DNA from 4 places in the Shinella sp. Sh6 genome. Region 1 is predicted to be linked to each of the others. Evidence: riboswitches for the same ligand, from Rfam matches in the RefSeq annotation. Region 1 holds a riboswitch; each other region holds the start of a gene.
What was found. Region 1 has a riboswitch for cobalamin ahead of ACZ5TO_RS14800 (ABC transporter substrate-binding protein). Riboswitches for the same ligand answer to the same signal wherever they lie in the genome.
Positions count from the first base shown of each region.

Region 2: another riboswitch for cobalamin. It lies ahead of cobU (bifunctional adenosylcobinamide kinase/adenosylcobinamide-phosphate guanylyltransferase); the one in region 1 lies ahead of ACZ5TO_RS14800 (ABC transporter substrate-binding protein).
Region 3: another riboswitch for cobalamin. It lies ahead of ACZ5TO_RS13715 (aromatic ring-hydroxylating oxygenase subunit alpha); the one in region 1 lies ahead of ACZ5TO_RS14800 (ABC transporter substrate-binding protein).
Region 4: another riboswitch for cobalamin. It lies ahead of ACZ5TO_RS16460 (hypothetical protein); the one in region 1 lies ahead of ACZ5TO_RS14800 (ABC transporter substrate-binding protein).

Region 1 covers NZ_AP044005.1:3,087,199-3,089,392, reverse strand. Annotated here, with positions in the region: gene ACZ5TO_RS14805 (hypothetical protein) at 1-130, opposite strand, end outside; cobalamin riboswitch at 455-685, shown strand; gene ACZ5TO_RS14800 (ABC transporter substrate-binding protein) at 866-1,897, shown strand; gene ACZ5TO_RS14795 (FecCD family ABC transporter permease) at 1,894-2,194, shown strand, end outside.
Region 2 covers NZ_AP044005.1:1,327,991-1,330,184, forward strand. Annotated here, with positions in the region: gene ACZ5TO_RS06475 (IS110 family RNA-guided transposase) at 1-412, opposite strand, end outside; cobalamin riboswitch at 814-1,136, shown strand; gene cobU (bifunctional adenosylcobinamide kinase/adenosylcobinamide-phosphate guanylyltransferase) at 1,247-1,771, shown strand; gene cobW (cobalamin biosynthesis protein CobW) at 1,775-2,194, shown strand, end outside.
Region 3 covers NZ_AP044005.1:2,866,690-2,868,883, forward strand. Annotated here, with positions in the region: gene ACZ5TO_RS13710 (DUF6656 family protein) at 1-552, opposite strand, end outside; cobalamin riboswitch at 848-1,046, shown strand; gene ACZ5TO_RS13715 (aromatic ring-hydroxylating oxygenase subunit alpha) at 1,151-2,194, shown strand, end outside.
Region 4 covers NZ_AP044005.1:3,435,275-3,437,468, reverse strand. Annotated here, with positions in the region: gene ACZ5TO_RS16465 (glycoside hydrolase family 94 protein) at 1-430, opposite strand, end outside; cobalamin riboswitch at 834-1,050, shown strand; gene ACZ5TO_RS16460 (hypothetical protein) at 1,149-1,364, shown strand; gene metH (methionine synthase) at 1,447-2,194, shown strand, end outside.

The sequences.
Region 1 (2,194 bases):
CTCCGACGGCGACGATGGCGAAGGGCCGGCCTTCGACGGCGATCGTGCCCGTTTCCTCCAGCGTTTCAGGATCGACGAGGCGGACGAGCGAATGGCGCGGATCGGTGATGGCGACCTTGCCGTCGGCCACCGCCAGCCGCGGACGTTGTTGTGTGAATGCGCAGGCGGTTTGCCTGCCGCAGCACGGCTTTCCTTCCGAATCGATCGAAGCCGAACTGAACGGATGATCGGGGCTTGCTCTCCATGGAATTAACGTTATTACATTACATAAATTCTTGGAACGTAATAACGTCACAAAGCGAATGCTGTCAACCCCGGAGCGGCCATGAGCCGCAGCTTCATCAACCCGCCGGCGCGCGGGACGGCGAGCGTCGTCGACAGGGCACGCACCACCAAGCGATGGACGCGCCTCCGCGGCGGTTTCATGTCCGGCCTTGACCTGCCGCCAGCTTCTCAATTAACTGGTCGCGACGGTTCCCCTACCCATGAGGCGGAGGGGAATAATAGGGAACACGGTGCGGACGACCCGCATGGGACCAAAACCGTGGCTGCCCCCGCAACTGTAAGCGGATTGCCGTCCATCCTTGTGGCGCATAGCGCCATGCCACTGCGCGATCCGCGCGGGAAGGCAGATGGACAGCGGATATCCGTAAGCCAGGAGACCTGCCGTCATCCATCGATCCATCGTCACGGGCGGGGAAGCCCGGAACAGGAGCATGCAATGAAGATCACCAGCGCCTCGCGGCGTCGACCGACGCCGCCTTTTCCCCAATCCGTGGATCGTTCGATCGCAAGGGCGGCTTGACCGTCCTTCGCTTGGCCGTGCCGCCTTGCTCGGCTTTCAATCCGTATTCGGGGAAAAATCATGATATCGCTTTTCAAGACGTCGCTTCGAGCGGGCTTCCTTCTCGCGTCGCTGGCAACCGCCATCCTTGCCGGTCACGTGCAGGCCGCCGAGACCGCCTATCCGTTGACCCTGCAGAATTGCGGCCGCCAGATCACCATCGACAAGGCGCCGACGAAGACCGTGTCGATCGGCCAGAGCAGCACCGAAATTCTCTATCTTCTCGGCCTTGCCGACAAGGTCGCGGGCACCGCGCTCTGGGTCGGGCCGGTCCTGAAGGGCTATGAGGAGGTCAACGCCAGGATCGACCGCCTGGCCGACAATGATCCGAGCTTCGAAAGCGTGCTCGCCAGGAAGCCGGACCTCGTCACCGTTCAATTCCAGTGGCAGGTCGGCCCGGAAGGGGTCGTGGCCAAGCCCGAGCAGTTCGAGGAATTGGGTATCCCGGTCTACACCTCGCCGTCCGATTGCGTCGGCAAGGAAAACTCCGCCGCCAGCGACGGCGTGCGCCATCAGGTCTTCACCATGGGCCTCGTCTATCGGGAGATCCGCGAGCTGGCGGAAATCTACAACGTCCAGGACAAGGGCGAGGCCGTCGTCGCGGACCTGAAGGCGCGAGAGGCGGCGGCCCGGGCCAAGGTTGCTTCGGCCAAGGGAAAGCTCTCGGCGGTCTTCTGGTTCTCGAGCGCCGCGGATGCCGATCCCTACGTCGCGGGCAGGAACGGTGCGCCGGGATACATCATGTCGGCTCTCGGCATCGAAAACATCATCAAGACGGATGACGAATGGCCGACTGTCGGCTGGGAAACCATCGCCAGGGCAAACCCGACGATGATCGTCGCCGGGTCGATGGAGCGGCGGCGCTACCCGCTCGACAGCCTCGAGGCGAAGCTCGATTTTCTCAAGTCCGACCCCGTGGCCAGCCTGATGCCGGCCGTCGCCAAAGGCTATGTGTTCGATATGGATGCGCAGGCGATGAACCCGACGATCCGCACGATCGAAGGCATTGAACTGCTGGCCGACAGCATCGCCAAAGCCGGCCTCGCCCAGTGAGCCGCGCAGCCCCATCGCTCGTCGTTCTTTTCGCCGCACTCTGGTTCGGCGCGGCAATCGGGGAAACGGCGATTCCGTTCTCCACCGTCGTTCAGACGATCGCGAACCGCTTGTGGGATGCGGGCTATCCGCTGGAGCCGATCGACGAGGGCATCGTCTGGAGCTACCGGCTGAGCCGCGCCGTGGTCGCGGCCTCCTGCGGAGCGGCGCTCGCGCTTTGCGGCGTCGTGCTGCAATCGCTGCTGCGCAACCCGCTGGCGGATCCCTATATCCTCGGCATTTCCGCCGGTGCTTCGA
Region 2 (2,194 bases), 1.8 Mb from region 1:
TGATCATCTGCACGATCTGGCGGCGGCGCGACACGATGGCCGAGAAGGCTTCACTCTCCTCATCGCGCAACGGCCGGATATCCGGTTTCGTCGCCGCCACGAAGGCTGCGATCACCGCCGCGTCGATCGGGTCGGTCTTGGCACGTTTGCCCAGCGCATTGGCATAGGAACGAACCTGCGCCGGATTGACCACGACAACGGCAAGGCCGGCCGATGACAGGCCCGCAGCCGCAAGCATCTCGTAACCGCCGGTCGCTTCCAGCGCCACGACATCGGCCTTTGCCTCTCGCAGCCGGGTGATCAGTCCATCCACGCCGGCATGGTCGTTGCCGACAAGGAAACTGTCACCGGCCGGAAGAACATGCACATCCAGCCGGTCCTTCGAAACATCAATGCCAACGATCACGTCCATCCTGTCCCATCCTTGCCTAAGCGGGCTTCGCATGCGCGAGCGGCCCTGGCGACTGTTCGGGTTCGATGGAACGGCGGATGAAGACCCAGGCTCTCCCACGGGCTTGGTGTCCCAAAGGTGCTGCGGTCTCTCATCCGCCACCGCAATCGGCAGTACAACGCCAATCCCGGGCAAAGGGAAGTTACAAGTTACAAAGGTGGCCCGAAGGGTCGGATGAGGGGGCAAGCGTGCTGTATTCGCCTGCGGCTCCCCCTCATCCCGCTGCCGCGACCTTCTCCCCGCCGGGGAGAAGGGGCAGGTGGCACTCACCGAACTCCATCTGCGAGCGCCCGCCTGACGGGGCGGCGACGGCACAGCCGATGGCGCTCCCGGTCGATTGACTTGGCCGGGCGGGGCGCATAATCATCCGGCAATAGGATGGTTCCCGGGCCGGCAGCCGGTTCGGGAATAAATGGGAACGTGACACGGTGGACCCAAGCCGGGCGCCGCAATCACGGCCGACCCCGCGACTGTAGAGTGGCGAGGGACGATCATCCGGAAGCCGGGCGCATGTCCGGCCTTCGGAAAAGCCACTGGACGGCAATGCGATGAGCCGGGGCCGGACGCCTCTTTTTCTACGAATCGTCCACCCTTCGCAATTGCCTCCGGGAAGGCGAGACCGTTCCGCCGGTGCCTTGCACCCGACGCTGCGAGCCAGGAGACCTGCCATCCGGCAAAGGGCATGTCGCCCGACCTGGGGAGGATTCCCCGTTGCCAGCACGGAGGTTGTCATGGCGATACCGAGATTCTTTTCCGGCCGCATAGCGCGCGCCATGCCTGCCTGAGCTGGCCGCAATGGCCCATTCCCCGTCTTCCGCCGTGCTCGTCCTGGGCGGCGCGCGCTCCGGCAAGTCCTCCTTTTCCGAACGGCTGGTCGGCGAGAGCGGCCTCGAGCGCCATTACATCGCGACCGGCCGGGCGTGGGACGAGGAGATGCGCGAGCGCATCGCCCGCCACCGGGAGGACCGCGGCCTCGGCTGGGTCACCCATGAGGAGCCTGTCGCGCTCGCCGACCGCATCGCCGCCGTCGCGCGCGCGGACAGGGCCGTGCTCGTCGACTGCCTCACGCTCTGGCTCACCAACCTCATGCTGGAGGAGCGGGACATCGCCGCCGAATTCACCGGCCTCCTTGCCGCCATTAACGCCGCGCCCGGCCGCCTCGTCCTCGTCTCGAACGAGGTCGGCCTCGGCATCGTGCCGGAAAACCGCATGGCGCGCGAATTCCGCGACCATGCCGGGCGGCTGCACCAGCAGGTGGCCGCCATCGCATCCGAAGTCTATCTTGTCGCGGCCGGACTGCCGCTGAAAATGAAGGGTTGAGCCATGCTGCAACAGAAGATCCCCGCCACCGTCATCACCGGCTTCCTCGGCGCGGGCAAGACGACGATGATCCGCAACCTCCTGCAGAATGCCGGCGGAAAACGCATCGCGCTCATCATCAACGAGTTCGGCGACCTCGGCGTCGACGGCGACGTGCTGAAGGGCTGCGGCGCGGAGGCCTGCACCGAGGACGACATCATCGAGCTCACCAACGGCTGCATCTGCTGCACCGTCGCCGACGATTTCATCCCCACCATGGCGAAGCTCCTTGAGCGCGAGAACCGTCCGGACCACATCGTCATCGAGACGTCGGGCCTTGCCCTGCCGCAGCCGCTCGTCGCCGCCTTCAACTGGCCGGAGATCAAGACGCAGGTGACGGTGGACGGCGTCATCACGGTGGTCGACAGCGCCGCCGTCGCCGCC
Region 3 (2,194 bases), 220 kb from region 1:
CACGTTCTTCATGGCGAGCTTCGGGTCGTCGGTGCGGAAGATCACGCCGTTGCCGCGCACCTTGCGGTCGATCGTCAGGCGCCCTTCCTCCTCGGTCGGCGCGATGGCGACGGCGAAATACATGCGGCCCGGCTTCGTCGAGATGCCGGCGAAGAACTGCTCCCCCTCGCCGATCTCGGCGAGGAAATTGGCCATGTAGAAGGCCCATTGCACATTCTCGAACTCGGCGAAGCGCGAATTGGCCACCGTGATGTGGCAATAGCCGAGATGCGGCGTCTGGGCGAGCGTGCGATGGAAGATCAGCCTGGGGAACTGGATGGAATGGTGGAAGCCGTTGATGCGCTCATGGGTGATGCTGCCGGCCCGCTCCAGCTTGCGGCCCGTGCGCTCGGCGACCTCCTGATAGGTGAGGTAGCGCTTCTCGCTGGGGCTCCAGGTCGGGCTGCGGTCGATGCGGCCGGTGCGCAGGAACTCCGTATGGGCTGCGGCTTTCGGCTGGTTGGTGCGCTTGTAGGCGACGGCGTCGTAATATCGGAACTTCGTCTGCTGCACCTGACCGGACCTTATGCTCGTGCCCTGATGCGTCGAAGTTTAAGCAAACGCCGTTAAACATTCCTTTCCGTGCACCTCCCGCTTCTTCGCGCGGGGGCGGCAAGGTCGCAATATGACAAAGGCATGAAAGCCGCCGCTTCAGGCGGGCTGCGCAGTCTTTCCGTTGGGCGTCTTTTCCCAAACCATTGTTCCTATTGTATTATTTATACCATCATTGCGGAATTTCCTCTTTTCCCCTGTCGTCAACTTGGAACGGCATGTCGTTTTCCGGAATGTCGGGCGGCCGGACTTGCGCTTAGATAAGAACGCTCAAGGTGCTGCTTCCCCCAAGGAAGCGGAGAATTGGGAAGCCGGTTGAAATCCGGCGCTGCCCCCGCAACGGTGTTGGAGCAAGGTGCAGCAGAGGCCACTGGACGAGATGTCCGGGAAGGCGCTGCGCCGGTCCTCAAGGGACACTCCTCAGCCCGGAAACCAGCCTGGAGCATCGATCGTGACTGGCTGCGGCGGGCGGCCGGGAAGCGTGCAAACCGTGCGGCCTGCCGCCCGGATGCCGTCTCCTCCGTGCGCCTCAGCAAATCTGGATATCTGAGGATCCGCCATGGACATTCGCAGCGACGTGCTCCGCAAGCTCAAGACCCGGCGCGAGGGCCACAGCCTCGAGCAGGCCTTCTACATCGACCCCGACCACTACAGGCTCGACCTGGAGACGATCTGGTATCGCGACTGGCTGTTCATCGGCCACGACTGCGAGATCCCGAAGGCGGGCAACTATTTCACCGTGCAGGTCGGCGACTATCCCGTCGTCGTCACCCGCGACCGTTCCGGCACCGTCCGCGCGCTGCACAATTCCTGCCGCCACCGCGGCTCGCGCGTGTGCACGCAGCACAAGGGCACGTCGGCCAAGCTCGTCTGTCCCTACCACCAGTGGACCTACGAGCTCGACGGCTCGCTACTCTTCGCCCGCCACATGGCGGAGGACTTCGACAAGGCGCAGCACGGCCTGAAGCCGATCCGTTGCGAGACGGTCGGCGGCTACATCTTCATCTGCCTTGCCGAGGAGGCGCCGGACTTCTCCGCCTTCCGCAGCCTGGTCGAGCCCTATCTTGCCCGCCACCGCCTCGGCGAGACGAAGGTCGCCTTCGAGAGCACGATCGTGGAAAAGGGCAACTGGAAGCTCGTCTGGGAGAACAACCGCGAGTGCTACCATTGCGCGGCCAACCATCCCGAGCTCTGCCGCACCTATCCCGAGGCTCCGAGCGCCACGGGCGTGCAGGGCGCCAAGGACGATCCGGTCATCGCCGCGCATTGGGAAAAGTGCGAGGCGGCGGGCCTTGCGAGCGAATTCCGCATGTCGCCGACCGGCCAGTTCCGCGCCGCGCGCATGCCGCTGATCCAGGATGCGGAGAGCTACACCATGTCCGGCGCGCCCGCCGTGCAGCGGCCGTTGTCGAGCGATGTCCTGGAAAGCGGCATCGGCACGCTTCTCCTCTTCCACTATCCGACGACGTGGAACCATGTGCTGGCCGACCACGCCATCACCTTCCGCGTGCTGCCGCTCGGCCCGGAGCTCACCCAGGTCACGACGAAGTGGCTGGTCGCCAAGGATGCCGTCGAGGGTGTCGACTACCGCCTCGACGAGCTC
Region 4 (2,194 bases), 350 kb from region 1:
TGTGGGTGTGGGCGACATAGAGCCAGGCGAGCGCCAGCGTGCGCGGGATCGTCTGCCCCTCGACCGCGATGGTCGGAAGCTGGCGGTAGAAGCGGCGGGGAAAGTCGCGCCGGACCTCCTGGATCGCCTCTTCGATGACGTAATAGTTGTCGAGCAGCCATTCGGCGGCCGGCGTGATCTGGGCGCCCGCCTCCACGTCCTTGGCGGTCGCCTGGTAGACGCGGAAGATCTCCTTCTCGTTCTCCTTGTGCCGCGGGCGGAACTCGAAGGGATAAAAGCCCGGCAGGCTCGCCGTCTTCTCGCGCGCAAGCGCTTCGCCGCAATCGGCCAGCTCCTCCAGCGTCAGATAGGTGGCGCGGATCGAATCGTTGTAGTCGATCTGCTTGGCATCGGCATCGCGCGGAGCTTGCGGCGTGTTGTGAAGGGGCATGTTTCTGATTCTGGATCCGGCCATGTCGAGCCATCCGGCGGCGGCCTTTGCGCCGGTGGGTTTTTCGCGGGCAGGGTTCATCTTGGTGCCGCGGTCAGCCATGACGCCACGCAGCACCTCGAAGAGGCGGGTGGAACGGACATGGCTCACGCGACACGCTCATTGGCATCCTGGCCGCGTGGTGCATGAAAACGGCATTTTTTAGCCACAAGGACAGAGACTTGCAACATGTCAGCGGGGTCTGGCGGCGCAGCATGGGCCCTCATCTGCGGTTTTGGTGAATCGCCGTCCATTCCTGACAGGACGCAAGGCGAGGCGACGGCCTTTTTCAACGCCGGCGCGGGGAGAAAAGTTCCGGCCGTGGAAAGAAAAAGGCGGCAGTTGACTCCCGTTCGCGGCCGGGCCAGTCTGCTGGCGTCAGGGTCTTCCGAGTCGAAACGGCTCGGAGGCTAAGAGGGAAGCCGGTGCGATGCTCCGCAAGGAGCGGCAAGGCCGGCGCTGCCCCCGCAACTGTGAACGGCGAGCTTCTGTCGCTTGATGCCACTGGTGGAAACACCGGGAAGGCGAGACGGACGCGATGACCCGCAAGCCAGGAGACCTGCCCTGACGCATTCGTAACGTCCATGGGCGGGGTGTCCCAAGGGTGCGCTTGCTTCGCCTTCGGCGGAATTCCAGCAGCGTGCGTCCGGTCATCCCCCAATTTTCGATTGGGGAAGAAATGTTTGCATTCACCGAAACCAGTCCTTCCGGCACCGGCAGGCCGGAATCCGTCTTCATCTGGTGGCTGCTCTGGCAGCCGCGCGGCGCCGACCTTGCCGTCGAAGCGCTGAAGGAGGTCCAGAAGCTCGCGCGCTGCAGGAACGCCGATCCGGACATCGCCCGGCTCAAGGCACTCTTCGCCTCGCTGGCGGGGGCGGACGGGCCGGCGCACTAGGTCAAACGCATAAAGACATATTGACATAAAGATATCTTTATGTGAACTCCGGTGCAGTATCGCCTGCACCGGAGGATTTCCCATGGCCGAATCCCACCTGGACAGCCTGTTCGGCCCCGAACAGCCGCGCCGCGACGGACGCGAGATCCGCGCCGCGCTCGAAGCCGCCGCCCGCGAGCGCATCCTGGTGCTCGACGGGGCGATGGGCACCGAGATCCAGACGCTGAAGCTCGTCGAGGAGGATTTCCGGGGAACGCGTTTCGGCGATTGCGCCTGCCACCAGCAGGGCAACAACGACCTCCTGACGCTGACCCAGCCGGCGGCCATCGAGGATATCCACTACCGCTACGCCCTTGCCGGCGCGGACATCCTCGAAACCAACACGTTCTCCTCCACCGCCATCGCGCAGGCCGACTACGGCATGGAGGCGATGGTCTATGAGCTGAACCGCGACGGCGCGCGCCTTGCCCGCCGCGCGGGCCTGCGCGCCGAGCAGAAGGACGGCCGGCGCCGCTTCGTCGCCGGCGCGCTCGGCCCGACCAACCGCACCGCCTCCATCTCGCCGGACGTCAACAATCCCGGTTACCGGGCCGTCACCTTCGACGATCTGCGCCTCGCCTATGCCGACCAGCTTCGCGGCCTCATCGACGGCGGCGCCGACATCATCCTGATCGAGACGATCTTCGACACGCTGAATGCCAAGGCGGCGATCTTCGCCACGCGCGAGGTCTTCGAGGAAAAGGGCATCCACCTGCCGGTCATGATTTCCGGCACGATCACCGACCTTTCCGGCCGCACGCTCTCCGGCCAGACGCCGGAAGCCTTCTGGA